Regions from separate parts of the Methylomonas sp. Kb3 genome, predicted to be linked through region 4. Evidence: riboswitches for the same ligand, from Rfam matches in the RefSeq annotation. Region 4 holds a riboswitch; each other region holds the start of a gene.
What was found. Region 4 has a riboswitch for cyclic di-GMP ahead of CWO84_RS06625 (hypothetical protein). Riboswitches for the same ligand answer to the same signal wherever they lie in the genome.
Positions count from the first base shown of each region.

Region 1: linked by a shared signal. The riboswitch ahead of CWO84_RS25030 (hypothetical protein) and the one ahead of CWO84_RS06625 (hypothetical protein) in region 4 are both predicted to bind cyclic di-GMP.
Region 2: linked by a shared signal. The riboswitch ahead of CWO84_RS07910 (hypothetical protein) and the one ahead of CWO84_RS06625 (hypothetical protein) in region 4 are both predicted to bind cyclic di-GMP.
Region 3: linked by a shared signal. The riboswitch ahead of CWO84_RS17345 (hypothetical protein) and the one ahead of CWO84_RS06625 (hypothetical protein) in region 4 are both predicted to bind cyclic di-GMP.

Region 1 is NZ_PIZT01000068.1:123,827-131,784, forward strand. It holds gene radA (DNA repair protein RadA) at 1-1,288, shown strand, start outside; gene CWO84_RS24735 (sulfotransferase) at 1,330-2,982, shown strand; gene CWO84_RS19450 (hypothetical protein) at 3,178-3,945, opposite strand; gene CWO84_RS25030 (hypothetical protein) at 4,045-5,157, opposite strand; cyclic di-GMP riboswitch class I at 5,258-5,342, opposite strand; gene CWO84_RS19465 (hypothetical protein) at 5,720-5,995, shown strand; gene CWO84_RS19470 (ATP-binding protein) at 6,265-7,638, shown strand; gene CWO84_RS19475 (response regulator transcription factor) at 7,616-7,958, shown strand, end outside.
Region 2 is NZ_PIZT01000010.1:134,751-142,708, forward strand. It holds gene CWO84_RS07900 (cytochrome c peroxidase) at 93-2,294, opposite strand; gene CWO84_RS07905 (hypothetical protein) at 2,487-3,320, opposite strand; gene CWO84_RS07910 (hypothetical protein) at 3,517-4,266, opposite strand; cyclic di-GMP riboswitch class I at 4,693-4,767, opposite strand; gene CWO84_RS07915 (hypothetical protein) at 5,484-5,867, shown strand; gene CWO84_RS07920 (XdhC family protein) at 6,059-6,322, shown strand; gene CWO84_RS07925 (nucleotidyltransferase family protein) at 6,303-6,905, shown strand; gene CWO84_RS07930 (M15 family metallopeptidase) at 6,909-7,454, shown strand; gene CWO84_RS07935 (SulP family inorganic anion transporter) at 7,949-7,958, opposite strand, start outside.
Region 3 is NZ_PIZT01000067.1:51,791-59,748, reverse strand. It holds gene CWO84_RS17370 (exo-beta-1,3-glucanase) at 1-135, opposite strand, end outside; gene CWO84_RS17360 (sigma-70 family RNA polymerase sigma factor) at 468-986, shown strand; gene CWO84_RS17355 (FecR domain-containing protein) at 1,124-2,284, shown strand; gene CWO84_RS17350 (TonB-dependent receptor) at 2,587-5,121, shown strand; cyclic di-GMP riboswitch class I at 5,200-5,278, shown strand; gene CWO84_RS17345 (hypothetical protein) at 5,351-6,139, shown strand; gene CWO84_RS17340 (hypothetical protein) at 6,295-7,128, shown strand; gene CWO84_RS17335 (hypothetical protein) at 7,125-7,958, shown strand, end outside.
Region 4 is NZ_PIZT01000008.1:12,117-20,074, forward strand. It holds gene gspF (type II secretion system inner membrane protein GspF) at 1-718, shown strand, start outside; gene gspG (type II secretion system major pseudopilin GspG) at 815-1,246, shown strand; gene gspH (type II secretion system minor pseudopilin GspH) at 1,231-1,773, shown strand; gene gspI (type II secretion system minor pseudopilin GspI) at 1,770-2,147, shown strand; gene gspJ (type II secretion system minor pseudopilin GspJ) at 2,137-2,715, shown strand; gene gspK (type II secretion system minor pseudopilin GspK) at 2,712-3,647, shown strand; gene gspL (type II secretion system protein GspL) at 3,640-4,833, shown strand; gene CWO84_RS06620 (type II secretion system protein M) at 4,814-5,329, shown strand; cyclic di-GMP riboswitch class I at 6,026-6,104, shown strand; gene CWO84_RS06625 (hypothetical protein) at 6,144-6,935, shown strand; gene CWO84_RS06630 (hypothetical protein) at 7,036-7,958, shown strand, end outside.

The DNA of each region.
Region 1 (7,958 bases), on a different contig from region 4:
GTGCGGGGCCTGGAACAGCATCAAGGAAGTGAAGTTGGGTAGCGGCAAAACCGCGCGCGATAATTCCGGCTATGCCGGTAGCCGCAGCGAAGTACGGTTGTTGTCCGAAGTCAATCTGGCGCAAGCTGAACGGATTTCCAGCGGTCTGGCCGAGTTCGACCGGGTGTTGGGCGGCGGCATCGTTACCGGCAGCGTGGTGTTGATCGGCGGCGCACCGGGTGCCGGCAAGAGTACCATCCTGCTGCAAGCCATCGGTCATATTGCGCAGCAACTGCCGGTGTTGTATGTGTCGGGCGAGGAATCGCTGCAACAGATCGCCGAGCGCGCCCATCGTCTGCAATTGAATACCGCCGGCATCAAAATGTTGGCCGAAACTTCGGTACAGCAGATTTGCCAAGTCTTGGACGAGGAACAGCCCAAGGTGGTGATCATCGATTCGATTCAGGTGATGTATACCGCCGACTCGGACTCGGCGCCGGGTTCGGTATCGCAGGTGCGCGAATCCGCCAGCTATCTGACACAATACGCCAAACTTACCGGCGTGTCGTTTTTCATGGTCGGCCATGTGACCAAGGATCAATCGCTCGCTGGCCCAATGACCTTGAGCCATATCGTCGATGCGCAAGTGGTGTTGTCGTCTACCGACGATTCACGCTTTAGGGTGTTGCGCGCCGACAAGAATCGCTTCGGGAGTGTCGGCGAGTTGGGCTTCTTTGCGATGGAAAGCAGTGGCTTGAAGGAAGTGAAAAACCCGTCGGCGATGTTTCTGTCGCGTGCGGAAAAACCGTCGCCCGGCAGTGTGGTGACGGTGTTGTGGGAAGGTACCCGGCCCTTACTGGTGGAGATTCAGGCCTTGGTCACCGAAAGCCAGTACGGCAATCCGCGCCGTTTGGCGGTGGGTCTTGACCAAAACCGGCTGGCCATGTTGCTGGCGGTGTTGTCGCGCCACGGCGGGATTTTTACCGGCAACGACGAGATTTACGCCAACGTGGTCGGCGGCATTAAAGTCACGGAAACCAGCAGCGACTTGGCGATCATGATAGGCGTGGTGTCCAGTCTGCGTGATCGCATCATTCCTTACGACACTGTGTTCTTCGGTGAGGTGGGTTTGAATGGCGAAATTCGTCCGGTGGCCAACGGCCATGCTCGGCTCAACGAGGCGGCCAAGCATGGTTTCAAAAAGGCGATTATTCCTAAGAGCAACAAACCCAAGGATCCGGTGAAAAACTTGCAAATCCATGCAGTCAGTAACATTCAAGAAGCGCTGGCCGTGCTGGCGGATTTATAATTGCTGCCCATAATCAATGCCAAACTTCGTCAGGGAACGATATGAAAAATACAGCAGCCGTCAACGGTAAATTTGGCCGTAACGATCCGTGCCCATGCGGCAGCGGCAAGAAATACAAAGCCTGTTGTTTAAAGCAAGCCGAGGCGGCGGCGAGGCCGGTTCAACCCAGTGTGGACGACGCCTTAAAACAAGCCTGGCAAGCCGTGGCGCGGCGCGATATGGCGGGTACGTTGCATGGGTTTCGGCAAGTGTTAGCGATCCAACCCAATCATGCAGAAGCACTGGCCGGATTGGGACAGGCTTTGTGTTGGCAGCAGCAGCGCCGGGAAGGCTTAGCCTATCTACAGCAGGCCGCTCTTCAACTGGAAATCGACGCTCAGCAAACCTGCAATATCCGTTTTATGCTGGAACTGGCCGAGCAATTGCATCACTGGGGCGATCTGGATACCGCGCTGAAATTAACCGAATTGGCGGTCAAACTGGAACCTGAGAACCCTGCCGCGCTGAATAATCGCGCCCTGTATTTGACAAGGGTTAATCGATTCGAAGAGGCTTTGCCTTTTGCCAGCAAGGTTTGCGAGTTACGTCCGGATGATCCGGCCTGCAATAATATGCTGGCGGTGCTGGAAGCGCATTTAAACCGTTTGCCGGCAGCCAAGCAGCGCTTTCAGGCTGTGATAGCCGCCAATCGCAATATGCAGCAGACCGCACGCGCCTGGCAGGAGTTGGTTGGCGTGCTGGATAAATTGGAAGAATACGATGCATCGTTTGCGGCTTGCCAGCAAGCTAAGGCTTTGTATAAGCAATTACCTGAACTCAGCTCACTTGACGCCGGACAGGTATTTCGTGCGATTCAACGTAACAAGCAGGGCTTTGATCAGGCGTTACTGCATCGATGGGCTCTCAGCGACTTTGCCGATAACTTGCCGGCCCCGACGTTTCTGCTGGGCTTTTTGAGGTCCGGCACGACGTTGACCGAGCAAGTGCTGGCGGCGCATCCCGAGGTGTTTACCTCCGATGAAAATGATCTGATTCATGGTTTGATCCAAGAGCTGCAAAGGTTGAGCGGTGTGCGAGAAGACATCCCGGCCGCCCTCCGCCAGCTTGGTCTGGATGATGTCCGAAAGTTGCGCGCTTACTATTGGCGGCGGGTTAGCGAAGAATATGGCGCGGGTGCCTTGAATAAATGTTTTATCGATAAAGTAGCGCTGAACAGTATCGATATTGGCCTGATTAGCAGCCTATTTCCGGAGGCCAGGATTATCTTTGCGCTACGCGATCCGCGCGATGTGTGTTTGAGTTGCTTCCAGCAGGCGTTTAAGCCGTCTAGCGTGACAGTCAATCTACTGAGCTGGGAAGGTGTGGCCAAGCAATATGCGGCCGTAATGGATCTGTGGCTTTACATTAAACCGATGATGCAGCCGCGTTATATGGAATTGCGTTACGAGGACACGGTCAACGATTTCGAAACCAGTTTTCGCCGGGTGTTTACCTTATTGGATTTGGAATGGGTGGCCGAAGTTAGCGCGTTTCATGAGAAGGCTAAGGGCCGTTACATTGCCACGCCGAGTTTTGCCGCTGTCGCTCAGCCGATTTATTCGCGCTCGGTGGCGCGTTGGCAGCACTATGAAAAGTTTTACGAACCCGTATTACCGATTTTAGCGTCGTATATCGATGCGTTCGGTTACGAATGAAGCGAATGGGCAGGGTTGTTCAAGCTTTTTGATCAAGTAGACTACGATCAAACGGATGTAAAAATGGAGCTTCCGTGCCCCCGGTCATCCTTGACCGAAACCGATCCAATTTCTTGCTGATTAACCCGGCCCTTGATCACACTGGTAATTAAGGGCGCCGGGTTAAAAATCAGCTTTAAGTGACATAGATACGTCTCAGACGTTTTCTGTGGTTTTGCGTTTGCCGAAACCGACTAAGCCCGCCATCGCGCTACCGAACAGCCAAACCGCACCCGGCACGGGTACTGGTGATGCGGCGGCGGAGATGGTAGCGGTATAGGCCAGATTGGCGCCGCCTACCGTGCCGTCGTAACCACCCAAAATCAGTGTGTAAGTACCGGCAGTCAGGAAACGGGTCAGCGTCGCGCTGGCGGTGGTGCCTTGAGTGGCTGCGAAGGCCCAGGCGTTTGCGTCAACCAAAGCCAGCGTTGTGCCAAGTGGGCTGGCAGCCATGGGATTCAGAGCACCGTTGTTCAGGTATTCTTGATGACGACTGCTGCTACCCGCGGTATCCCAGCCGCTCCACAAACCAAAAGCCGGGCGCAGATTGGAGCCGTCCGACGATACGGTGATAGTCACTTCTGCGTCGGCATGCAGTTCAAACAAACCGTAATCGGCGGTATGCCCCCAGTTTGTCGCGCCGTCTTTATAAGCTTTGGCGCCCATGCCTATGCCGTGGCCGCTGGCGGTTTGCGAGTTGGCAACGCCGCCGTCATTGTGGATCATCGCTACCCAGGTGGCGGGCAAATTGCCAATATAGCCTGGATCGCCGGCCGACCATGGGCCTGCGGCAGAACCGTCTGGTAAGGGATCTCCGGAAGCTAAATTGTAGGTTACGTGAGCGCTAGCCATGCCGCTGATTGACATTAACGCGCCCATGGCGCCGGCTAATGCTAGTTTCTTAAAGGTTAAGTTTGCAGTCATTTTGGATCTCTATCGAATTAAATATATGAGCTAAAGCCTGTTGTTAAACAGCGCTTGGTGAGGGGATTGCCGTTGTTTGGCGGCAACCCCGCTGGGTAATTAAGCCGCTAGTGCTTGTTTGCGGCGGCCGAAACCGATCAAGCCGGCCATCGCGCTGCCGAACAGCCAGACTGCGCCTGGAACAGGCACTGCCGAAGTGGTAACCAGTACGTCGTAGGTTACGCCATCGAGCGCGCCGCCACCGTGCGCGCCGACCACCAAGGTATAAAAGCCATTGGTGTGCAGCCCGGGTGTGCCTGTGGCATTCCACTCGGCTTGGTCGAACACAAACGAGTAGAACAAGGTGTCGGAAGTGCTGCTCATGCTGGCTGTCCAGATAGCTTCGCCCAAGCTTGAGCCTTGCAGGCCCGTTTCGCCGATTGTGGCAGCTGCGTTACGGTCAGATGTGGAACTGCTGTCCACATTGCGATACAGGGCCACGTCCAATAAGCCGTTAAATTGGCTGTAATCGGCGTCGTTTTTCACGGTAATGGTGGTTTTGATATTGCCCGCGCTGGCGCAGTTAGCGCTTGCTGTGTTTGCGCCGCAGCTAATATGAATCAAGCCGTAGTCCAGTCCCAGGCCGGTTGATGCCGAATTGCCTGCTACCGCTAAGTAAGGATGGTCGCCATCAGCTGGCAGATCGGCCATGATGGTGCCCCAGGTGGCGGCGTTGGTGCCGCCGTTTTTGTCCGAGTAAGCTTTCCACAAGCTACCGATAGTATTGGTGCCGAAACTAGGGTTTGAGTTAATAAGATTTGCTGTCAGTGCGCCATCGTTGTCTGTAGCGCTGGAGCCCGTATGTAATTCGCGTTTGGTGAAACCTGTAGCTGTTGTATGCTGACCTGAATACCACATATAGGGCAGGTTGCCTGCTACTTCTGTGGCTGTCTCAGCCGCGGTACCTGTGCCCGGAATTAAGGTGTTAGCGTTTAAGTCGCCGACCGTATAAACGTTGGTACCGTTAGCGACTCTATTGGTGCCGTTGGAGTTTGCAGATACACCGTCTGTGCCGTTGATGCTGTTGGCTATGCCGAAGCCGATAGCGGAGTTACCGGAGGCTACTGTGCCCGCGCCGGTCAGGTTGTAGTAAGAGTGCGCGAACGCTTGGCTGGAAACAGCCGCCAGGCCAGTTGTCAAAATAGCTGCTATAGCCGTTTTATGAAAGATCATGATCGTCCTCTTTTGTTATTGGAATTAAAGGTAACAGCGAAACTGACAAAACTTGACCAACAGCAGCGAGCCAAACTTTGCCCTCGCCCATGGCGCGCATGGGGGCAATCCGGCCTTCTTTAAATCGTTTTTTAAGAACCGTGATTTTCCGGCCCCGCCTCACGACGGGTGTGGCAATGCTTGCTTTCAGAGATTTACTCATTCCGCCGGCGGCAGACATGGCAGGGATAGAGACCTACTAACCGCCTTTCGGAAAGCAAACCACGAAGCAAGTACACTAGTTACAGCGAATAGTGGGCCAACTTAATAAAATATATAAATATCATTGTATTGCTGCTTATTTTTCCTGGGATGGCATGAGTGAGCTGCGGGCGAAATTCAGCGAAATAGCTCATACGCTTATTTTAAATAACACAGTTCAATTGCTGGGAAATAATCCCCGCTTGGTGGTGAAGTTTGTTTTGGTGGATTTGATCAGGAATTTCTTTCTTTTCTAGTCGTTTATTGTTAGGTTGTTGCGCCGCTCATTGGGTTGGCACGAGATTTTTCAGTGGAGAGATGTATGCAAAAAACCGATAAAACCCCGCTGTGGGTGTTCCTGGCCCTGTCCAGTATAGAAACCCGCAAAGGCGCGTTACTGTTGATCTGGAGTAGTATTGTTTTTACTCTTTACTGTGTGCCTTGGCCGCTCTATTTCGATGGCAATGGCTGGGTTGCCAAATTATTTTTGATCGACGATTGGGAATGGTTTGCGATGATGCTGCCTATGACGTTTTGGTACTGGCTGAGCATGAGATGGGTGGATAAAAACGGCGGCTGGCGTTTGGCTGGTGCGTGATATGCCGCACTATTTTTTGGGAGGGCATGATTTGTCAGATCGTGACGCTTGTTCCTAAAAGATCAGCTCGTAGATTATCTTTCGATCTTGTAAGCGGCGAGCTTGATTCCGTATTTGCTCTGGCACCTAGTGGTTGGAGTGAAGGTTGCTATCAAAAGTCGATTAAATACTTGGGTGGCCGCCTTCCAGGTTTGGTCGGCTTTCCACCTTCTTAAGCAAGCGGCGGTAGTATCTAGCGGCGATGCTTTCTTCAATTTAGTGTTGTTTCTATGCTTTCACACATTCTGCCTAAAGCCGAAATATCCATTCGCGAAAACCTGCGTTGGTTATACATTCTTAGAAATTTGATGCTGTTTGCCGTTACGGTGGCGGTGTTTATTGCGGTAAACGGCCTGGGTATTAATTTGCCGCAAAACCAGCTGTGGCTGGCGATTTTTGCGATTTCCATACTTAATCTTTACACCTGGCTACGGCTGAGGACGCCGGAAGAAGTTACCGAGCACGAGATTTTTTCGCAAATATGCATGGATGTACTGGCGTTGGCCTATTTACTTTATTTGACCGGCGGCGCGTCAAACCCGATCATTTGGGTGTTTCTGCTGCCTTTGATTGTAACTGCCATCATGCTGCCGCAGGCTTATGCCTGGAATATGGTGATTATTACATCCTGTGTTTATACAGTGCTGATTGCCTACAACGTACCCTTGCCGGCTGTCGAGCCGCACATGGCCCATCCGGCGATGACGGAGATGACGCCGGAAATGAGCCTGCAAATGCATTTGATGAACGACCGGCGTTATTTCAATCTGCATGTATTCGGTATGTGGTTTGGTTTTGTGTTTAGCGCCGGCTTAGTCGCTTTTTTTGTGGTCGAACTGTCCAAGACCTTGAAAGAGCGGGAGCGCAATTTGGCGGATGCCCGCGAGAGTGCGCTACGCGACGAGCGCGTGGTGTCCCTAGGCACCTTGGCGGCCAGCGCCGCGCATGATATGGGTACGCCGCTGGGCACGATCGCCATTTTGACGCATGAGATGGCGGAAGAGCTGTCGGCGCATCGCTATCCGGATCTGCATCAGAAACTGATGATTGTGCAGCAGCAGATTGATCGCTGCAAACAAGCTTTGTCGGTGATGTCGGCCTCCGCCGGCGAGATGCGGGCGGAATCCGGCAAGGTGATGCTGGTGAGCGAATATATCGATGAAGTATTAGGCCAGTGGCGCACGCATAAAGCCGCTACCCGGCTCAAGCTATTTATTTCGCCGAATGTGGATATGGAAGCGCGTGTGATTGCGGAACGTACGGTGACTCACTCCATCATTAATATCCTAAATAACGCTGCCGAGGCATCGCCGGTCGATGCGGGCATTGAGTTTCATGTGGAATGGGATGAAGCAACGCTAAACTTGAAAATCCGGGATTTCGGTCCAGGCTTGCCGGCTGAATTTATCGAGTTTGCCGGGCACCAACCGGTCAAGAGCAATAAGCAAGGTATGGGAGTTGGCTTGTTTTTGACTTATACCACTATCAAGCGACTCGGCGGTAAAATACAGTTCAGTAATTTAGAGTCGGGCGGTGCTTGCGTTGAAATCAGTTTGCCGCTTTTAGCTAAGGAGAGTATGCATGAACCAATTACCTATGGATAAGCCCAATTTATTGCTGGTCGATGATGACGTCACCTTTTGTTCGGTGTTGAAGCCGGCGTTGGAAAAGCGCAATTTTCAAGTGACTGTCGCCAATGATGTTGATACGGCGATGAAACTGGCGGAACAAACCGAGCCTGAATACGCGGTAATCGACTTGCGGATCGGTTTTGACTCCGGTTTGGAAATGGTCAAGAAATTGATTTCTTTAGATGACAATACCCAAATCGTCATGCTGACCGGTTTCGCCAGTATCGCCACCGCTGTGGAGGCTATCAAATTGGGCGCGATTCATTATCTGACCAAGCCGGCCAACGCTGATG
Region 2 (7,958 bases), on a different contig from region 4:
TAGGTAAGGCGCTGTTATTACCTTTTTTAGCCTTGCATGGATTGGAAGTCACCGGCTTTAGCCGGTGACTGTGGGCTGAAATTTAAACCGCGTTAGGGTGCCAAATACGCTTCGAAAGGCTGTATCGGTGATGAATTGCCTTGGGCGCCCACCGCGTCAATGGTCAGAAATTCATCTTTACCCAGAACGGCTCCCAGCGGATTACCGCCGCTTACTGTCTGCTCCACGCCAACATGGCCGTGGGGTATTTTGATTTCGGGGTGATCAAAGGGGGCTTTCTCGTAGCGGACTCTTTCATCGGTCAAGGTTTTCAGGAAGGCGATCAGGTCGGCTCGGTTTTGCGCATCCAGTTGTAGATTGGGCTGCGGAAATACCCGAGTAACTTGTTTGCTGTCGTAGGCAAAATTTCCGCCTCGCGAATAAAATTCGATCGCTTGTTCCAGCGTGGCCATGCTGCCATTGTGCATGTACGGTCCGGTTAACTCGATATTGCGTAGCGAGGGGATTTTAAAGGTCGAGTCGACAGACGCCACCATTTTCCGGGTATTGGGCTTGTTCAACTCCGCTAAGGCGGCAGCGGTCGTGGGCAAAAAGGCATTGTTTGCGGGCAGGAAACAGTTCTCCGTGCTTTGTGGCTGGGGTCTTATGCCGTCGGTGATGGTAAACAAGCTCGGCAGCGAATAAGGCAGTTTGATATTTAGAGCAAGGGCTTCCTGAAAATCGCAGGCTCTCACTTTGGTGACATCTTCATCCAGTGCAGCGGCATTATTGCCCGCCAAATGCTGTAAATATTGCCTACTGAACGATAGCGGGTTGCCAAAGTCGTCGACGCCGCCTGCGCCAATATCGGCCGTTTCTTCGGTGACGCCTGTGGAAGAAAAGCCGGTATCGAAAAATGCGGTAACCGGAGCGTTTTTGATAAGCAAAGGTATGCGATTGACCACATTGGTGGATGCGCTGATGAAGAAAGTCGGTTCACCGAAGGCTTCCGGATGGGTTTTGGCAATGGCCGCATTGGCGTTAATCGATGCCGCGCTGAAGTTGGGTCCTAAATGGCAGAGCGCGCACTGATTTTTTCTGAATTGTTTTAAGCCGTTCAATTCCGAAGCGCTGAGTTCTATGGGTTGATTGCCGGCGTCTCGGGCGCTGTTGTCGAAGGGCGATTCGTCCGAAATCAATGTGCTTTCATAGAGTTGGATGGCCAGGCCAAAGAACATGCCAAAGTTGGCTTCGGTTTGATTATAGGGCGCAAACCCTTTGGGGGCCGGAATTGGCGGGTTACCGCTGTACGACCAGTATTTGGGATTGAATGCCTGCATGATCAGCAGCTTATACAGAGTGTTCGTGCCGGGTTTGCTATTGAGGCTGTAAGGTCCCAATACACTGTCTTCAGGATGTACTTTTTGGTTTTGCAACGGGCGGCGTAACAGCAGCTTTCTACCGAGTTCCATCAAGGTCCGGTTGCGGCAGGCCATTTCGGTAGTGTTTTGTGGCGGAGCTACCGCTAATGACGCCAGCGAGGAATTGATTAAATGCAGGCGCTGCTTAATTAGCGTCGTGGCGTTCTGTTTTACCCAGACGCCGGCGTCGGGATCTCGGTCGCCCCAAGGGCTGCTGCCGTTAAACACATTGTTGGCGCGGCCGTCCCAAAAATTGCGATGATTAAACACCGCATTGATCACGCTGGGCGCATTGCGTGGCGTTACTTTGCGGGTGCCGACCGCGCCGGCATGAAACAGGCTGTCGACGCTGCGGCTGCAGGTGTCGTTAGGCGCTGTGTAGCGGTCCACGGCTCTAAATTCACCACCGAAAGTACCGGACGAACCGACTACATTGTCGGTGTTGTAGAGGATCGCGGAATGCTCTTGCAGCGGATCTTCCCGTTGATGTAACGGAAAGTCGCCAATGCTGAGGGTATGATTGGGTCCCAAAGAACCACCCGTCATGGCATTGCTGAATGTTTGATCGCTTAAAGGGCTGGATTGGCCGCCCGGAGCAAGCTGATTTTTTACTCTGCCGTCGGCGCCGGCGTGAAAGTGGCAGGACGCACAGGCCATGCCGTCGCTACCCACGTTAGTATCCCAGAACAGCGCTTTGCCCAAGGCAATCGCGGCATTCTTGTTGACGACAATAGGGTCCGGGCCGTCCAGTAGTCCGGGAACAGGCGGAACGGGCAAATGCTTCAGGCTTATCGGCATGGGCCCTAGTGCCAATTCGACCGCGGCGGCGCTGAAACTGAGCAGTACACCTCCGGCTAAAACAATCGCTAATTGGCTATGACGAAACAATGTCATGGTGAAACTCCACTGAGAAATGGTTGGTTGGCAACAAATACGGCCAAAACGCCCGCATCAGCGGGCTCAAGCTATAAAAAAGGCCGATAAACCACACAGCGTAATTTATCGGCCATCCTTATTCCTTTGGCGAAGTCCCTCGCCAAGCTTCCTTTTTTTATAGGAACATCGGCTTATGTGCTGGGTGTTGGCTTACGCTTTAGCGTTGCGTTTGCCTCTGCCTATAAAGCCGGCCAGTGCCGTGCCGAACAGCCAGACAGCGGAGGGTACTGGCACCGCCGCCGGTGTGTAGGTAGAAGGGGCGGCCGACGCGGAAATGTTCAAAGAGATGCCGGCACTGCTTCCGAGGACGTCTGCACCGCCGACGAACACGGCATACCAGCCAGCTTGCAAGTCGTTCAGTGTCAAGGTCGCGAATCTTTTGGTGTTGGCAAAAGCAGGGTTGCCGGTGACGCCTATAGTGCCGGATACGCCGGTTTCATACAGATTGTCGATACTGACATCGTGGGCGCCGGAGTCGATGACGCCGCCGAAAGAGTTAACGTAGTTTTTGCTTGAGGAACTGACGTAGCCCAGGGTTTCGACAATGCCGTCCGCGCCGGTTGCCCACATAATGCCTGGATCGCCGGCTTGGCCGACCGAGTTAAATTTGTGAATTTGGCCGGTTAGCTCAGCCGGTGTATCGACGCCGACCGTTTCACCCGAATAAGCCACATTGGTTCTGAAAATTGAAAAGGCCGGAAAGTTTGCGGCGGACGAACGCGCGTCGACAGTCACGGATTGGGCTGATGAGCTCAAATAGAAGTTGGTAAATGCACCTTGCATGCCCCAACCATCATTGGACAGAGACGGATTGCCCGCGAAGCCCAAATTGCTGGAATTAAAACTAGGGTTTGAGATGCTGGTGCCCAGCTCGAGAGTGTTATCGGCGCCTGACCAAGCCGCCGTCGCAGGTTGAGCAACGGCAAGGGTTAGCGCGGCGGACGATAGGGTGATTTTAAAAATAGTTTGTAAATCGATGTTCATTTTTGAGTGTCTCCAATATCTACCACATCGTTGTTTACGATTGTGGTAGATTTAAGTTGCTGTTTAATTTGGATTTGTCTGAGTATTTCGGGCCTGGCAGCCAAAAGATAGACATCTCCAAAGGGTTTAGACATGCATTGCGAGGGGTGAGTCGACAGCTGATGTCGGCTGACCTTTTCGCTCTTGTTTGCCGGGGTTACGCGGTGCGGCGTTTGCCTAATACACTGAATCCCATTAATGCAGAACCGAACAACCAAACGGCCCCTGGCACCGGCACTGCGCTAACACCCTCGCCGGTGATGGTCAAAGGCAGGCTGGCTCCGGTGACGTAGTCGGTGGCGGTCAGGGTAATTTGATAATCGAAATGATCCTGACCGGTGGCGCCCGTTATCGGGTTGACGCCGGTCGCACCGGTGATGGTGTCGCCCTTGTTGAAGCCCAGCACAGCTTCTTCGATGGTTAGAGAGTAATCGCCAAAAGCAATAATGTAATTGCCCACGTCCAATGCAGTAGCCAGGTAGGAGTCTCGGCTCAACAAGCTGCCATCGGCCCATCCGCCGGTATTGCCGGGTATGGTGTAAGCTGGGCTGTCGTCGCCGCTGACGATTTCGGTAGTCAGTGAGACTGTGTCCTGAAAAATGCGGAATTGGCTATCTGCCAGTGTCAGTTCGCCGTCGCCGTTTATATCGACATACGCGCCGGGATGCGCGCCCCAGCCCGCTGCGTAGCCTTCATTCGCCAGGACATCGATTATCACATTGGCAGCTGATGACAAGGAGAACGAGTAGAAATCGATTGTGGTGCCGGCGCCGTGAACCGGGTCGACGGTTTTATAGATGGTGCCGTTTACGGTCTCGGCTTGTACATTGCCGAGGCCTAAAAGTGAAATAGCAAGTGTTGCAGCGACCTTTTTCAAGGCAGGCGCATGTTTCGTGTTAACAGACATATTTCAATTCCTTTCATAGTAAGACGAAGATTTTTACCGGTAGGTTTTACCGGCGACATTCAATGTTTCGCAATTCCCTTTGCGAGTCGTTGCCTAACGCACCTGCGCCGGATGCCGCGATGTCAGCCTCTTACTTTCCGGTCCTTTGCGTACGGTAAGTGCTGGGCCGATGGCTTCCCGCGCAATTTGAACAGCCTTAAAACCGCTATGTATTTCAATATTCCTGAATTGATCACGCTACGCTATGGTTGCGAGAGAGACAGTCCAAAGAGTTTTAAATACCGGGCTTGCTTGCGTAGTGAGTTAAACAACGGGTTTAGCTAATCAGGTGATACAACAAACTATTCCTGACCAGTGAGCGAGCGCTATGGGTAGTTGTCGGTGTATGAATCTCGACCGGCTAGACCCTTCTCTTACCCGCTCATAAGAGGCAGCTCGACTATCTGAATCAGATCCGCAGCTTTCCGGCCCCGCCTTGCGACGAGTGTGGCGACTTGGTGGCTGCGCCCAGGTGGGTGCAGCACTATTTATAAAGCAAAACATGCGCCAAAATATATTTGAGCAAGGGTTGCTAGTGTTTTTCTATGGTTATGTTCATATAAAACAATGCGATAGGCTGTTTTGTTTGATAGGGTGGAGTAGTAATAAGTGTGGCGGTTTTTTGGGGTTTTAGATGGCTATTACGCTATGCAGGGTGTGTTATTTCGCGTATTTTGGGTTATATCCCTTATTTTATTTAAGAGATTTTGGGCGGCAGCTTTGAGTTTGCGCCGTAGGGGTAAAAGTCATCAGTTCGGGTAGTGATATACCAAGCTGGGTGCTTAAAAATCAGGGTGCTGGAACGAAGGTTGGGAACGAATTCCGAAATAAAAATCCAACGTTCTCATGCGTATCATGACTTCGTCGGCAATCGACGACCAGCCTCGCCGGAGCTTTAGTCATCTGCCAATTGCCGACGAAAATCACTCAGCCCCAGAAAAAGGTTGATTCCTCTAATCGCCTTTGCCACCAGGTGGAGAAGGCATTTTTTGCATTTAAGCCGATGGCATGGCATAGCTACTGGTTAAGCTAAAAAAACACCGCTTGGTTCTTGGCTGTCTTGCACTTACAGGGTATTGCGCTTCGGGCGGCTGTGTTATGACGACACTATCCAATATTTCCAACACAAAATTTTCAAACTTAAATTAAGATGCCCGACACTTTCACCGAGGATAGATATGAATAAAACCGATGCCATTTTGAACAAGGGTCAGAAGCTCTATGAAGACGATGCTTATATTTTGTTGTGGACGAAATTTTTTGGCCTGAGCCTGCTGGCGCTGACCTCTTACTATGTCTACGATAAACAAAAGCAGCGGCTGATCAAGCTCATGAGTAGAGAAAAAACCTATCTGATGAGCATCAGTTACTACCTCACCCACGATTATGGTTTTACCCCGACAATGGTGCTGGAAGGTATCAGTTTATTTAAGGATATTTCGACGGCAATTGCCGACCGAGGCGGCGAGACCTGGAAGACCTTCTTTGCGGAAACCGCCAAAGATAAAGCCAGGACGTATGCGGTGCGGGGCATCCGCAAGGATAAAAAAGCCAAGGCTTGAGTTTCCACAACTTATGCATTTTGTGCTAGGAGGCCGTCAATAAGTCGCGGACAAAACCCTGGTCAGTTTTTAACTGCTCGAGCGGCAATCTCTTTATAGGAATAGTCAGTGCAGGAATCATCCACTAAAAAACGCACGCCAATTTTTGGCAACAAACCTTTGGCTCGACCTACCAAAAGGCCGGCGCGCGGATGCTGATTACCCAAACCGGCGAGTTGGTCGGTTTGCTGGGTCCGGCGCATCGCAAGCAGCGGCTGCTGCACAGCTTGGGCGACAACGCGGCACTGATAGTCGAACGGGTATTCCGCCCGTTCGGTTTGGACATCGGCGCGCAACCTCCGGAAGAGATTGTCTTGTCCATCGTGGCCGGCATTCAGTCCCAGTTCAACGGCCGTAGCGGCTGGCAACTGGGGAAAGAGCCGGTTGCGATTAAACATGCCTGCAGCCATGGATAATGTGCATGCCGTCATCCTGGCGGCCGGTGCCTCCAGCCGGATGGGCAGTCCCAAGCAATTACTGATTTGGCAGGAGCGTCCATTACTGGCGCATGCGCTTGCCAATGCGCAAGCCGTGTTGGCGGAGCGGACGGTGGTGGTATTGGGCGCAAATGCTGAGGCGATAAAAGCCGCGGTCGATTTTAACAGCAGCAAAGTGGTGTTGAATCCGAGTTGGGCGGACGGGATGGCCGGTTCGATTCTGGCTGGTATCCAGGCTGTGCCGGGCACGGCTAGCGCGGTATTGTTGATGCTCTGTGATCAACCCTTGATTAGCGCCGCGCATCTGCAAAGTTTGCTAAGTGCTTGGCAAAACGCGCCGGAGCGCATCGTCGTCAGTCAGTACGCGGAATCGTTTGGCGTGCCAGCCGTGTTTCCGGCTGCTTATTTTCCCCAGCTAGCCAGCTTGACCGGCGACCGGGGAGCCAAGCCCTTGTTACTGCGCTTCGAAGACACACTGGTAAAAGTGCCGTTGCTGGAAGCGGAAATGGATGTCGACACCACTAGCGATTACCAGCGCTTGCATGCACTCAATGAGATGTAGCTCATGATTGACCAACCGCTTGACGCCTACTTACAGCGTATTCGCGAGCTGTTCATCGAACTAGGCATTCAGGAAGAACTGCCGGCAGGTAGAGGTTTGGCATTATGCCGCGAGCCGGCCGAACTGATCGTCGCGGAAACCACGCGGCAAGGTAGAGCGTATTATCTCACGGCGGAAGCGGCCGTTGCCTGGCACGCATTGAAACAGGCCGCCGCCGAGGAGGGCATTACCCTGCTGATGGTGTCGGCCTTTCGCAGTGCGGATTATCAAGCCGACATTATTCGGCGCAAGCTCGGGATGGGGCAAACTATCGAGGAGATTCTGCGTGTCTTGGCCCCGCCCGGTTACAGCGAACACCACACCGGGCGTGCCATCGATATAGGCAGCGACGACTGCCCGGAACTGGGCGAGCGGTTCGAACAAACGGCTGCTTATCAGTGGCTATCAAGCAACGCGCAACGCTTTCAATTTTTTCTGTCATTCCCGCGCGATAACCGCTTCGGTTATGTTTACGAGCCTTGGCATTGGTGTTATCGGGGCGATTCGTAGCAACGTTTGGTAACTACTGAAGCCAAAATAGTGGGTCTCTTTGTTATCACCGAGTCTCCAAATTAGCCTTGCAAGCCTAGACGCTATTCGGTTATCGCTGATAGGGTTGCGCATAAGGTAATTAAGCTCTCGTCTTGGGTTTTTTGCTGTCGCCAGCATCGCGAGGTTTTTACGTTGCGGACAAACTCCAAAGCCTTGCGGGCAAAGCAAACTTGTATAACCGGCTGGCAAAAAGCCTTACCCGCGATGCCTTCAAAGGACTAAAGCGCCTAGCCGCTTAAACCGGACATTCAAGATTAGCACTCGCGCCTCAGCTTCGCGTCGGTTGGACTCAGTGACGAATGCCCGCTTTCGGGTTTCGGAATTCACAGCTTTCCGGCGATGAATCTGAAGCGGTGACGGTATATGTCGCCATCCCAAACTTTTCCAGTCAGAGAAGGAGCGGATTTACCTTTTACGAAAGCTTCCGCTGGGTTGAGGGATAAGCAGGGAAGTTATTTATTT
Region 3 (7,958 bases), on a different contig from region 4:
GGCGAACGACAAACTGCGCAATTTACCAGAAGGCACATCGACACCGGCGTCCTGGGGGCGATTCAGGCTCCAGGCGATAGCGCCGTGAACGGCAAGGATGAAAATGAGGCAGAAAAACAGATGGGTGGTGCGCATGACTGGGGGATGGTTAAGCTGAGTGAATAAATATGTGGGATTGCCGGGATTATACAGTCTTGGCGCGCGCTAAAAATCAAAGTCGCTGAGTCTGGCGGCGATTCTCGATAAAACTATGTTATCTGCCGGTTATGCCGCAGGTTATTTGCCGCATTCGCGGGCGGCCCGCCACTAAGGAGCAAAGCAGGGCAGGACGCCGGGCGGGGCTTGCCGGCAATATTCGCCTTTGGTTCGATAATTGCACACGCTCTGACGCAGCTATGCGGTAAGGCTTTGGCGGGGTGCCGGCCGGCTGCTGTTTTTGATTGAAGCTTTGGATATTTCCGATACGCATGAGTGCACAGCCAATGACCGATATTTCCGCGTTCTGGACCGAGTCCTTGGCCGATGAGTTATTGCGCTTTTTAACCGGGCGCTTGAAATGCCCGGACATTGCCGCCGAATTAACCCATGACACCTACCTGGGACTGCGGCAAATAGCCGAGAAAACGCCGCCGGATAATGCGCGGGCCATGGCGTTTCGGATTGCGATTAATCTGACCATCGATCATCAGCGCAAAACCATGGTCAGGGACCGTTACGGTGCCGACGAAGATATTGATGCGCTGGTTGACACTCTTCCCGGTAACGCCGCGCCGCCGGAACAGGTGTTGATAGGTCAACAACGTCTGGCCGCGTTGCAGCATGCGCTGGGCGAGTTGCCGCAAGCCTGCCGCACTGTGTTTTTACTGCATGGGGTCGATGGCCTGACCTATACCCAAATCGCCGAACGTTTAGGGGTTTCTAAGTCCCAAGTCAATAAGCTGCTGGCCCAAGCCATGGCGCATTGCGCCCGGCAACTGGCCGATTAAGCAAAAAGCCCGCATTATTTTTCCACAACCCACTTCATCCCGATGCCGTTGACTGCCACCGCTTGCCCTGCTTGGTATGATCGCTTTCGCGCCTCGCACGTCTTTATCAATAACAGCCTTGCATAATGGGAGATTGCATGCCAGCGCCGTCCGACAAATCCGCTCACACCAGTCTGCAAGATCAGGCCATCGCCTGGTTGGTTTGTCTGCGCGACGACAGATTGAGCGATGCGGAACTAGAAGCCTTCGCCGATTGGTTGAGCCGCGACCCCTTGCATGCTCAGGCATTTACCGAGGCTGAGGCTTTGTTCAGCGATATGGTGCTGGCAGGCAGTTTGTCCAGTGCGAGCGAATCGCTGCAACCCGCGTCTCGACATGCGGTGGCGGAACAAAATCGTGCCGCTGGCCAGATTATTGACCCGGCCCTATCTATCAGAAGGATTACGTGTCAGCCGAGCTCGTCGAAGCCCAGGCTGGTGACCCCTCCGACAGGCTCAGGGCGAACGTTATTCAAGAGCCAGGCCGATAAACCAGTCAGCCGCCGGCCGTTGGCCAGGCCGCGCCGGCCCTGGTTTGCGGTCGGGCTGGCCGTCGCGGCGATGTGGCTGTTGGCGATTAGTCTGATCATGCCGCAACAAGCGCGCTTATTTAGCGATTATTTTAGCGACTACCGCACGCAAACCGGTGAAATTCGCGAGATTCAACTCAGCGACGGCAGCCGTTTGCTGCTGAACACCAATAGCGCGGTTTCGGTAGCGTTCACCGCCGCGGCCAGACGTATCGTCTTGCACCACGGCCAGGTGCAATTTACGGTGGCAAAGGATAGCCGGCGGCCTTTCGACGTAGTGGCCGACGATTTGACGGTCCGCGCCTTGGGCACGGTGTTTGAGGTGTATAAAACCGCGACCGGGCCTACCGAGGTGAGCGTCCAGGAGCATGCCGTAGCGGTCAGTATGGCGCGTCAGGACAGTGACGTTACCGTCGCCCAGGGGCAGGGCTTGGTCTATCAACCCGGCCTGCCGCTGCCGCTGCCGCATCCGCGGGCCGTGGGCGCGGAACAGTCCGCTTGGCGGCAGCATCGCCTGGTGATCAACGATAGACCTTTAGCTGACTTGATCAGCGAGTTGGAGCGCTATCGATTGGGACGGATATTTCTGGCGGATGCCGCACTTAAAAATCTGCGGGTAACCGGGGTGTTTTCTCTGGATGCGCCCGATGAGGCACTGTCCTCGGTGCGTAAAGCGCTGGCGTTGCAAGAAACCCGTATCGGTCCCTGGTGGGTGCTGCTGCATCGCTGATTTTTTGGGTGCTGTAAGCCACTCCGGGCAGCGCGCGCATGTCCAAAACGGTTTGGCGCATATTAGTCGAAAATTCCAGCCCACCGACTCAAGCCTTCAACGGCTGTTCCCTATTTACCCGCATTCAAGCAAAAGTCGTCCTTCCGCCGAAAACTTCCTCAGTCGCACAGCGCTGCGATTTTTTCAACGCGGTTTTGCCGGAATAGCGACGATTTTTTGCCAATCAGGAAATTTTTGTGATCGATTTTTGTGCTGAAACGACTTCTATGTTGAGAAACATTATTTTTCGGACAGGACGGATTTTGAAAGCACGGATTAACGATTTTCGCTACCCGCTGGCAGTCGGCGTATGGCATCGGCCAGCCGTATATCTGTGCTATGCGCTGAAAGGCAACCGCGTCGGTGTCGATACCTGGGTGTTGATCGGGCTGGTGGCGGCCGGCGGACAATTGAGCAGTAGCCAGGCGGTCGCTACGGAAGTGGTTCGCCACTTCAATATCGGCCGCCAGTCCTTAAACAACGCGCTGATTCAATTTGCCGCGCAAGCCGAGTTGGAATTGATTTTTTCAGCGGACATGTTGCGTGAGCTCGCCAGTCCGGAGCTGCGCGGGGACATGTCGGCAGAGCAGGCGTTGACACACTTGCTGCATGGCAGCGGTTTTACCTACCGTTTTATCGATACCGACACGGTGACTTTGGAACGCAGTCCGGCGGCAAAAGAGGTGTCTAGCCTGCCGCCCCCTGTTACCTTGGATGCCATGACTGTCGTGGGCTCGAAAACAGCGGAGGCCGGTGCGGAAATCGTCACCGAGCCGATGCTTGACGAGGCGCGGACCTATGCCGTCAGGCATATTGCCAGCGCTACCGGAACCGACACGCCAATCAAGCAAACCCCGCAGTCCGTGCACGCGCTTAACCGCCCCTTGTTAGACGACCAGCAAACGATCAACCTCAGCGAATCCTTAGTCAATGTCAGCGGCATAGTGGCGCGCAATACGCTCTATAGTCCGGTTATCGAAGGCACCTTAATTCGCGGTTTTCGTTCCGAACAACTGCTGGACGGCTTTACCCAGTACTACAACCCCGGTGACCGGGAAAGCACTATTAATATCGACAGAATCGAAGTGCTGAAGGGTTCCAACGCCTTGCTCTACAGCGGTGGCTCGGGCTCCCCGGTGGGCGGGGTGGTGAATCTGCTTGCCAAATTGCCGCAGGCCAAAGCCTTCGGCGAAGCGGGTTTTAGAATCGGCAGCCACAGCTTTTATCAGCCGTATTTCGATATCAATCAACCGCTAAACGCCAATATTTTGTTGCGCATGACCGGCGAATATACCAACGCCAGACATAACATCGACATAATCGAAACGCAGCGTTTTAACCTTAACCCGGCCCTGACGCTGACCGATAACGACCAAACCCGTTTGACGATCCAAGCCAAACTGTCGCGTTGGCAGCAACCGGAGTACCAGGGCTTGCCCGCCACCGGCAGCATCGCTGGTGATTTTGCTACCCGGCCCGATCTGTTCCCGGGGCCGGCCAATCTGTCCGATAGCCATTCAGATGCCGATGCGGTATGGGCTACTCTGGACCGGCAGCTCACCGGGAGCTGGCGCTTAAACCTGAAGGCGCGCTATGCGCAGGCTGAATTCGACGAGAAAATTCAGACCCTGTTCGGCAGCGATGGCCTGGTCGCGGACCGACCCTTGTTGCCGGCATCGCACTGGGCATTAGTGAACGCCGAATTGTTTCAACAACAGCATGAACGCAGCGTATTGGGCAATTTGCAGGGCAAATTTAAGCTGGGTCCCAGCGAAAATAATTTGTTACTGGGCGCGGATTACAGCCGTTTGCAAGATGCCGGCTTTATCGAGGGCGATTTCGGCGCCTTGGGTTTGGGAGTCGGTACGGTCGATCTGCGCGCACCGCTATTTGACTACCCTTATGCTGTACCCGGTCCGGGCCGGGAAAATCAGTTCATCGAAAACCTCACTTACGGCGCTTACCTGCAGTGGCAAAGCACGCTGTACCGGCGATTGCATTGGCTGTCCGGCCTTAGGTTGGGCAAGGTGGGTATCGATTTTAATAACGCGCAAACCGGGGTAAATGTCACAACGGATACGCTGAAATGGTTGCCGCGCCTCGGCGGCGTGATCGACCTAAACGACGAGGTTTCCTGGTTTATTTCCTATAGCGAAGGCATGCGCGGCCAACCGTTTGTCAATTTCGTCGATACGCCGGCGTCGGAATTGTCGAATCATCTGGAAACCGGTCTGAAATTCAATTTTGCGAATCAATTCAGCGGCCAACTGGCGTTGTACCAAATCGAGCGTAGCCAGGTCGCGGTCACCGACAGCAGCGATTTCCTGCGGCGTTCGGTCGCTGCAGGGCAGCAACGCTCGCGCGGTATCGAAATGGATTTGCTCTGGCAACCGGTCGAGGGCTTCAGCGTGCTGGCAAACTATGCGCATACCGACGCCCGCTTCATGGACGACAAAGCCGGGGTGGCTGCCGGCAATCGCTTGGCTCAAGTCCCGGAAGATGCCGGGCGGCTCTGGGCGCATTACCGTTTTCAGCAGACTGAGTTGCAAGGTTTTAGCTTGGGCTTCGGCGTGTACGCCCGCGCCGGCGCTTATTTATCCAATAACAATCGCTTTAAAACCGCCGGCTACCACAGCTTCGACGCGGCGTTGGCTTACGAAACCGGGCGTTTCCAATGGGCGGCCACGGTCAAAAATCTCAGCGATGAGGATTATTTTCAGCCCTACGGCTATTTCGAAGGCCGGGTAGCGCCGGCAGCCGGCCGCGCCGGGTTTCTAAGTTTTTCAATCAAGTACTGATGCCGTCGTTAACTATTTGCCACAGGAGTTTTTCAGGAGCACCTCACTCAGGGATTTAGAGTGATGTCGTAAGGACCGCGACAAACATGCCACATCCGCCGCGAGACGGAGCCGGAAAGCCACGGGTCTTGGAGATTAAGACAGCCGGGTTACCTGCCAGTTAAAGACCCTTAATTCGGGTTGGCGATTTGCAGATTAACTTTAACCGTAATTTATTAAGGAATAAAAAATGACAATCTTGCACTACAACCGCACTCAATGGGTAAGCGCCGGCCTGCTCGCCTTCAGCGCATTGACCGCCGTTTTGGCGCCTGCTACAGCCAGCGCCGCGCAAGTCAGCGGCGATGCCACCATTACCATCAACAATGCTGCTTTTGCGGCGGCATCGGTCAATGTTGGCAGTGGCTATCCGAATGGCTGGATTGTCGCGAAACATTGGGGTGCCAGCGATAATTTACTGGGTATCACCGGCGCAACCACCGGCGGAACGACGCTATCGGCAACCGCCAGCACAGCGATGTCGTTTGCGGTTAACGCCAACACCACGACCAACAGCTATCCGGCTGCCGGTCCCTATGGCCGTACCGAACAAGCCACGACGATGGACGCCGGCAATACCTCGGTCGGTCAAATCGGTTTGAGCGGCGCCTGGTTATTGACCAGCCAAGGCGGCAGCGGCATTTTGACGCCCTACGACTTTAGCCTGGTAAAAACCGGAAGCACCTGGAATATCAAAACCTACGATACCGGTTTTGGCTACCAAAATTTCTTGAAGCTGACCAACGTCTCCGAGTCGCTAAGCAGCAATGGCGAATTACTGCTGAGCGGCGATTTGCAATGGACCGGATTGTGGGCCGGTTTGGTTGGCGCCAATACCAATGCCGTGGTGGGTACGTTTAGTCTGGCGCCCAGTACGGCGCCATCGGCGGTACCGGTACCGGCGGCGGTCTGGATGTTCGGCAGCGGTCTGCTGGGCTTGCTGGGTGCAAGTCGCAGAAAAGCCTTGGTCGTAGCTTAACTTGCAAATTGGGCTTGGGGCGGTCGCCAAGATTCGCTTCGGGCCCGGACTTTCGGCAATAAATCCCTCTTCGTGCCTGCATGCTGCCGACTGCGGTCGCTTGTCTATTCCGGTTGGGAGAGGGTTTATGCTAACCATCCGCTGACAGGGACTTTATGAAGATCAATAGAAACCGCAGCTATCGCGTTTTGGCCATACTGGCTATCGGCATGGGGATGGCCTCAGCAAGCGCCGACGCCGCGACATTGAATGCGCCATCCGGCGGTACGTTTACGATGAACCTGGACCGGAATGCGCTGGCACCTTATGCCGGGGGCTATTACTTGTCGACGTTTTGGAGTACGGCAACGTCCAATGCTTATAATCCGGCCAATACCGGCGACCATTTGCTTAGCCAACTCAATACCACCGAGATTTCCGGACTCAATCAGGTGTTCGAGTTGACGGCTATCGGTAACGATCCTAGTCCGCAAGCCAGCCAGCGTTACGTCAAAGCCACGTCAGCCGAGTTTGCCATCGATACCGGCACACTGGCCGGCGTGGCCGGGGCACAAGTGGGCATGACAGGCGTGCAGGGTTTTTATGCGCCGAACTGGCCGCCGACTGGAGCCGGCTTGGTCAACGGCGATTTTTCGCTGCTTTACGATGCCAACCGGCAAACTTTGGGCCGCACCGGTTGGTACCTAGCTAATAACATTTATTTCACGATGGCGGTGTATGACTTAAACAACCTGAGCCTGAGCTTTAGCAACGCCGAAAACTGGCAGTTGAGTGGCGATTTACTCATGTCGCCGGAAAACGCCGGCATGTTGCAAGGCGCGCAACTGGTTGATGTCGGCAGTTTCTGTTTGGGCACGGGTGCCTATGCCGGTTGCGGACAGGTATCGGCGGTGCCGCTACCCGCTGCGGTCTGGTTATTCGCTAGCGGCTTTTTGGGCTTTATCGGCATAGGCCGTAGGCCATATCTTTCAAGGAGTGTGACATTATGAAAATCAATAATCATCGATCATCCGCCTGGCTATTAGCCGTTTTCAGTGTATTGTCGATCAGCCAAGCCCACGCCGCGACAGTAAACGGCGGTGCGCTGGTCCTTAACCTAAACCGCGATGTGCTAATCGCCAGCGTCGATGTGAATGACTATCCGGACACACCCACCGCCGACTTTCCGATTTGCTGCCGGCCTTCTATTTATCTGGAAGAGTTTTACGATGCTTCGGCCGCATCAAAAACCTTTGTACAGTTGCGGGACGGCAATGCTCCGGATTTATACGATCTGGTATCCGATGAAATTCCGGCGACCGGGCTGCAATTTAGTGTCAACGGGTTGAGTCCGATAGTTAATCCGGGCGGGCGGCAGAACAGAAATACCACTTTCCAGTTCGACCCCGGCAATTTGTTCGGCACTGCCAGCGGTAGTATCGGTCTGGGCGGCGTCATGCGTTTTAGAGTGGACGTCGAGCCACCAACTAATAGAGTGTTGTTGGGCGACATGACCTTGGAATACGATCCTGCTCTGGAAGCGGCTACGCCCGGGCGTTCCGGTTGGGTGATTACTAATCATATCGGTTTCGATGCAGGCGGTTTTGAGCTGTTTGATGTCACCACCGCAATAGTCGGGGATACTTTAACTCTCAACGGCAATCTGGGTTTAGGGTGGGGCTTCGATCATCTGGGCGCTCGCGACGCCCGCTTGCGCGATACCCGTATCGGTACCTTCAGCTTTCAAACCACTGTGGTGTCGGGAGAACTGCCGGCGGCAGTACCGGTGCCGATGACGGTATGGCTGTTTGCCAGCGGCTTGGCTGGGCTGTTTCTGAAT
Region 4 (7,958 bases):
GCAGATGGCGATGATTTATCCGGTGCTTCTGTCTTCGGTATCGATATTGGTGGTTATCGGCTTGTTGGCTTACGTGGTGCCGGAAATCACCGGCGTGTTCGACAAAATGGGCCACGAGCTGCCGGCTATTACCCAGGCCTTAATTAGTTGCAGCGATTTTTTGCAGAGCAATGGCATGCTGCTACTGGCTTTTGGTGTGGCTTTATCGGTTGCCGCCAAGCTGATTTTGCGCCGGGAGCGGCCGCGCATGCTGTTTCACCGTTGGTTGTTGACCATGCCGATCACCGCCCGCTTTTCCAAGGGTTTAAACACCGCGCGTTTTACCCGCACCTTGGCGATTTTGACCAATAGCGGCGTGGAGTTGCTGGAAGCCTTGAAAATCTCCAGCCAGGTGTTGGCGAACGAGGCGATGCGGCAGGCGGTGGCGCATACCGCGATTCGCGTGCGGGAAGGGCAGAGTTTGAACAAGGCGCTGGAAGCCAGCGGTTTCTTCCCGCCGGTGACGATACATCTGGTGGCCAGTGGCGAGGCCAGCGGCCAATTACCGCGCATGCTGGAAAGCGCCGCCGACGATCAGGAACGTGATATTCAGGCGCTCACCGAACTGACCATGGGCTTGTTCGAGCCGGCCTTGATTTTGTTCATGGGTCTGGTGGTGCTAACCATCGTGCTGGCCATTCTGTTACCGATATTTGAAATGAACCAATTGATTAGATAGCGGTTTTGTCATACGCCTGTCACGTTGGCTTTCTAATCTTCTCCCCGTTGTCCCGCAGGCCGGGACCTGTTTAAACCAATCCGACTTTAAACCCTTATGAGCAATAAAAAACAGCAAGGCTTTACCCTGATCGAAGTGATGATCGTGGTGGTGATTTTGGGCATCTTGGCGTCCATCGTCGTCCCAAAAATCATGGGCAGACCAGACGAAGCCCGTGCCACGCGCACCTTGCAAGACATCAGAGCCATCAGCGCCGCGCTGGATTTATACAGACTGGATAACTTCAGCTACCCCACCACCGACCAAGGCCTGGAAGCTTTGGTACATAAACCCGCTAATCTGCCGGCCGGCGCGCATTGGAAGCAGGGCGGCTATCTGGATCAACTGCCGGTCGACGCATGGGGCAAAGCGTATTTTTATATGCAGCCCGGCGCGCACGGCGAATTTGATTTGTATTCCTTCGGCGCCGACGGCGTGGAAGGCGGCAGCGAAGCCGGCGCGGACATCACCAATTGGGCGCAAAAATAAGGCCAAATTCCGGCTTGAGCGCGCGTGGTTTTACGCTGATAGAACTGTTAATTGCGATGGTTTTAATCGGCTTGATGAGCAGCATGGCGATGCTGGCGATGGGCAATGCCGATCATAGTAAGCAGCAACAATTGGAAGTTGATCGGCTGGCAAAATTGCTGGCGCTGGCCGAGCAGGAAGCGATGATACGCGGCGAAAGCATAGGTCTGGAGTTGGTCGGCCAAGGGTATAGGTTTCTCTCGCCTACCCAAAGCAAGTGGCAGCCGGAGAATAATGATGCGCTATTCAGACAGAGGAATTTGCCAACAGGCATGACCTTGGCTTTAAGCTTGGACGAAAAGCCGGTGTATCTGAATCAACGGTTCGGCGGCAAAGTTCATCCGGAACCGCAGATTGTCTTTACCCCGGACGGGGCCTCTGCGGTGTTTCAAATTGCGTTGGATTTAGCAAAAAGCGATCTCCGGTTTTGGCTGAGTAATACGGCGGATGGGGGCTTGGCAATTTCCAGCGTCGCCATTAAGCCATGAAATACCCCGGCAACGGCGGTTTCACTCTATTGGAAGTGCTGATTGCGCTGGCGCTGTTAGCCATTCTGATGGCCGGCTTGATCAAAATTACCGCCGACAATACCAAGAACCTTTGGTATCTGGAAAACAAAACTATAGCCGCGACGATAGCCGCTAATCGTGCGGTGCAATTGCGCCTGGATACCGAAAAGCCGGAGAACCAGGACGGGTGGGAAACCATGGCCGGGCGGCGCTGGTATTGGCAGGCCAAGCGCGGTGTGACGCCGAGTCTCGGCGGCACGCTTTGGGATTACCGGATAGAAGTGTTTTTGGAAGGGGATAAATCGCCGTACGCCGGTTTGCTTAGTTATGTTCCGGCCAGCCATGAACAATAGCGCCAGTCGCGGTTTTACCTTGCTGGAAGTCCTGATCGCGATGGCCGTGTTCGCGATCATGGCGGCCATGGCCTACGCCGGCTTGAGCGCGGTGTTGGATGCCAGAGCGGGCACGGAAAAACGCTCGGACAGCATCGCCGCGTTGCAGCAAACCCTGTATTTGCTTAACGAAGATTTAGCCCAGGCTTTGCCACGCTCGATTCGGGACGAATTGGGTAGCGAACAGCCGGCTTTTTCCGGTGGGAATGGTGAAGAATTATTGACTTTAACCCGCAGCGTGCCGGAATGGTCGGCGTTGTCGATGCGAAGTGATCTGCAGCGTGTCAGTTATCGACTGGAAAACGGCAGTTTGTACAGGCAGGTCTGGATCGTGTTGGACCGTACCCAGCAGACGCAATTTCGTCGGAAAAAATTGCTGAATGTTGGCGCGCTTGAACTGCGCTTTTACGGCAGCGACTGGACGACGCATTGGCCGGCAGGTGGCACTGGCTTACCCAAAGCGGTGGAAGCTAATTTTAACTTGGCCGGCCTGGGCGACATGCGCCGGCTGTTTCTGGTGCGGGAATGAAGATGCTAGATCGGGCGCAGCACGGCATAGCGTTGATCACGGTGATGCTGATACTGGCCATCGCCACGGTAGCGGTCGTGTCCATGTCCAGAGCGCGGCAGATGGATATTCGCCGCACCGAAAATCAGCTGCGCAGCATGCAAGCCTGGGAATATGCCTATGGCTTGGAAAGCTGGGCGATTGGCAGGCTGGCCGCTGATGCGAAAGTTGGTGATGTCGATGGTGTGGATGATACCTGGTCCAAACCGCTGGCAACGACCGTGGTGGCTGGCGGCACGATGCAAGCACAGATTGAGGATTTGCAAGGCCGTATAAATCTGAACAACTTGTTGGTTGAGGGAAAAGTATCCGTGCCGGATGTAAAACGCTTGGAACGCTTGCTGGCGCAGCTAAAACTGAAAACCGAGCTGGTACAGGCAATCACGGATTGGATAGACGCAGATATGGACGCTAGCTATCCGCACGGTGCGGAAGACGACGCCTATACCCGATCTAAGCCCGGCTACCGCGCCGCGAACCGGCAATTTGCAGATGTCAGCGAGTTATTGCTGGTACAAGGCATGACGCGCGAGATTTATTCGAAATTATTGCCGTATGTGTATGTGGTGGAAGGCTACGCGCCGCTGAATATCAATACCGCCAGCGCCATGGTGCTGCGCTGTTTGGCGGACGACATCAGCGCCGATCAGGCGGCATCCATCTTCAGAGCCAGAGGCAAGCCTTTCGAAAAAGTCGCCGAGTTTTTAAAGGACGAAGCGGTTGCCGATGCCGGCATCGGTAAATACGGCTTGGGGGTCAGTTCGCAACACTTTTTACTACAAGGGCAAATCGATATGGGCAAAACCCATTTGCAGTTTCAGTCGCAATTGCAGCGTGATAGCGGCGGTGCGCAAGTCTTGAAGCGGCAGCGCCAGGGCTTGGCGCATGGCTGAAAAACTGCTGGTCAGATTCATCTCCGAATCGGCCGATAAACTGGAATGGTTGAGTCTTGCCGAGCCGGATAGTCAGCCGGCATCCGGCACGATGGCCCAGTTAGCAGCTGTTGCGCAGGGTAAGTCTGTACTGCTGTTATTGCCGGCCGCTTCGGTGCTATTGCTGGAAATCGAGTTGGCGGTTAAAACCACCGCGCAACTGAAAAAAGCCTTGCCGTTTGCCTTGGAAGACCTGTTGGCCGAGGACGTGGAAAATTATCATCTGGTTTGGTTAAAACAGGATCGGGATAAACTCGCCGTCGCGGCGATTACCCACGAAACGCTATCGACATGGCTTACGCCGTTTCGGGAAGCCGGTTTGCCGCTGGATGGCGCATATCCGGAAACCTTATGTCTGCCGTATCAAGCCGGACAAGCCACCTTGTTGCTCGACGACAGCAACGCTATTTTGCGTAGCGCTGCCTATCTGGGCGGCGGCGTGGATACGCAATTTCTGCCGCAATTGTTGGAAAAAGCCCGTGCCGAAGGTGCTGATTTTCAGACTTTACTGCTATTCAAAGCCAGCGAAGACAGCAAACTGCCGGAAGGTTTAGCAACTACCGGTGTGGAAACAGTCATAGCAAAACCGTTGCCATTCATGGCGAGCGCCGTTGAGTTGTTGCCGGCAGAGCTGAGTTTATTGAGCGGTGCCTATGCCGTTAGTAGCCAAAAGGTAGGCCGTTGGCAGCAGTGGCTGCCTGCAGCAATTATTTTGGGTGCGGCTTTGGCGGTGCAGAGCTACGCCTTATTGCACACCTACTGGCAACAGCAAGCCGAGCTGAGCGAATTGGAAGCCAAAACCCAAGCGCTGTTCAAACAAAGCTTTCCCGAGGTGAAGCGCATCGTCAATGTTAAAGCCCAAGCCGAGCAACAACTGGCGCAGCTGAGAAAACAACACGACGTCGTCGGTAGCGGCTTCATGCGCTTGTTTTACCGGTCCGGCTTGGTATTAAAAGACACGCCCGCCGTGCACCTGAAAAAACTCAATTTCCTGAACGGCGGTTTGCAGTTGCATGTAGTTGCCGATGACATCGGCCAGCTGGAGCAATTCAAACAACAATTGCAAACCAGCATGCAGGTGAAACTTCAATCCGCCGACAGCGGCGCAAATGGCGTGGAGGCGCAACTTGAGATTCGCGAAAAATGACATAGCGCAGCGTTTTGCCGAACTAACGCCCAGAGAGCGAGTACTGGCGCTGGGTGGTGTGCTGGTCGTGCTGATGTATGGCGCATACCTGCTGTTTTACCAACCAATTGCTGAACAAAGCCGCTTGCTGACGCTAAAAATCCAGGCGCAAAGGCAAATCTATAGCTATTTACAACAAGTCGGCAACGAAGCGGCGGCTTTGCGGCAACAAGCCGCGGTTGATACGCCGGCAGTGGATGGCGGTAATCAATCGCCGCTGGCGTTAGTCGATTTCAGCAGCCAACAGCTGGATATAAAACCGGCGATCAAACATCTGTCACCGGAAGGCGAGGACAAAGTCAGCGTCTGGCTGGAAAATCTGGCCTTCGACCGACTGATGTCATGGTTGACAATTTTGGAAACCAAACACCGCTTGCAAGTGCTGCAAATCGATGTGGAAAAACCGGCCGATGCGGACGGTATCGTTAACGCCAAAGTCTTGTTGGGCGTTGTTTAGCCCGCCTTCATATTAGCCTGGCCTTTAACGTCCGTCGCTCCCGCGCAGGCGGGAGCCCAGTGTTCCCAATCGATTGGTGAAGCGGTCGCAAGGCGTTTGCTTGTCGGGGAATGCCGTGTTCAGCGCACGCAGAGTTCGAAGCTTGCCATCCATGGCACCGGACGCCCTTATCCCGGCGGCATGACGGACTTTTTGGGTTTAACTAACTTGCTCAATAGTCAGCAAGGCCCTTGCCGTCGAGAGCTAGCGGCCACTAATACCTAGGCTACACCGAAAATAGTTTATTTGATTCCCGCATTCCCAGCTTCTCCCGGAGGAAAAGGGGTTTCTTCCTTAACTGAATCGCACTGATGCGACCCCCGCAAATAGAATCTTAGATTTCATCACTCCCTCCCGCCCGGTCATCCGCTGAATTTTCGTGTTAGCGGCCGGCTTTGTAATACAGATGTATTACATGTCACGTTAATTTAACAATGCTGTAACCGAAACGCCGCTATTGCTCTGGAATAATTCGCGCCAAGTTGAGGGGTTGAGGAACGGCCGTTCAGCAAAGATTCGGGAGCAACTAGGGAACATGGACGGCACGAACAAGGAGCGGCGAAGGAAGAGGATAGGGAGGAGGCTAGGCGGAACATGGTAGCGGGGGCAACAAAGCGGCGCTGTCAGGATGTTAGATGGTGTCGAGTGCAATCTAAAGCGTGTAAAAGCCAAACTCGTTGTGAAGCGGGGACGGAAAGTCACGGGTCTTGCAGGTCAAGACGGCTGGGCTGTCACCTTATGTCATTAATCGAAATTTAAACATGAGGTTTTAAAAATGAAATTGTCTAAAAAATTGTTGGCAGTTGCAGTATTGGCAGCGGCCGCTTCAGGCGCCGCGGAAGCGCGTATCCAAGCTATCGGCGATGCAACAGCAGACGGTAGTGAGTTTTTGTTTAACCTGGTTAACTACACAGCACAAAACTCTTACACGCTGGATTTGGGCATCACTGTTGAACAATTTTTGGCTAATCCTAGCCAACCATTGTCATTCACACTGAGCGACAACAACTTCCAATCGTTCGCTGCTGCTTACACTGCCGGCAACAACGTTGCCTGGGGTGTTTCTGGTGGTCATGGTGTATTGAATGAATTGACCGACTTAGCTAAATTTGGTTTTTACACCACTTCTGTAGTGCCTTCACCATCCAGCATCGACGCGAACGCTCCAGACATTAGCAACACGATGGGTAAATGGAATGATTTGGTCAGCTATATCCAAACTCAAGATGCTAACAGCAACAACTTGAGTACCTTCAAAACTGTCGGCCAGCAAGGATACACAGCTGTTTACGGTAACGATTTCCAAACTGCCTTGCCATTTACCGCGCAAGGTCAGTTAGGCACAGCATTGTCTTTTGTTCGCGAAAGAGCCAATGCCGATGACTTCGACACCGGCGAATTAGTCACTTTCCCAGGCGTATGGAATTTCGCAATCAACGGCAACGTCGGTTCTTTGACCTATACCGCTGCGCCTGCTGCTGTGCCACTACCTGCTGCGGTTTGGATGTTCGGCGCCGGTCTGATGGGTGTACTGCGCGCCACTCGTCGTAAATCGCTGGCGGTTTAATTCCGTAAGCGGCTTGAGCCGGCCGGATTCTGTTTTGCTGGTTCCCCCTTCATGAACGGGTCGGCTCACACTTTAAATTTAATCCATTGAGAGATATACAATGAAAAAGCAATTATTGTCTGCTGCTATCGCAGTGGCTTCTCTGGCAGGTTTTTCGCAAGGCGCATCCGCGCATGCGCCAAGCGTTACGCCGGATATCGAAATCTTCATGTCCGGCGCTAGCGCGCAAGACAAAGCCCTGGCTGCCTTGTTTGTGAACTTGTGCGACGCCGGTACTTTGGATGTATTTAAAGATAACGGTACAGCGGGTTCCGAAGGTAAAAACCATAGTGCTTATTTCTGCACACTGAACTCTACTAACGTACCCGGCCTGACCGTCAACGGTTCTGCGGCAACCACGGCTAAAGTCCTGTTCCACAAACGTTCTGCCGGCGGTTCTGCGCAAGGCGTTAACCCGCTGATCGACGGCGTGGCGATTGCGGCGATGCGTATCGACAACGGTAACTGCACGCAACAAGGCGCGACCAACACTTGGTTTTGCAACGCCAGCGGCGCTAACCTGACCAACGTGCTGTCCGATGCCGGTATTTCCGATGTTGAGCCAAAATTGTTTGTTGGCCCAAACAAACCTTCAAACGCTTCTGCGGTTGATCCAGTGGCTGCCGACGCGGCTCTGAACGTGGTGCCTGCGGCGGCCTTGGTATTTGGCGTGCCGGTTTCCGATAACTTGTATGTGGCTTTACAAAGAGCGCAAAACCTGTTGGCCGGTTTTGGCGGCAGCTGCGCACCGGGCGATTACACCGAAGCTTGTATGCCTAGCTTGAGCAAACAACAAGTGGCTGAGTTGATCTCCGGTCAAATCAAAAGATGGTCCGAGTTTAAAGTAAACGGCACGGCCTTAACCAGCTTGACTGCCGGTTTGACTTACACCGATTCCGACGGCACTGTCAGAAACGTAACCCCTAACGATACTAAAGTGCATTTTTGCAAACGTATCGACGGTTCCGGTACCGGCGCGCAACA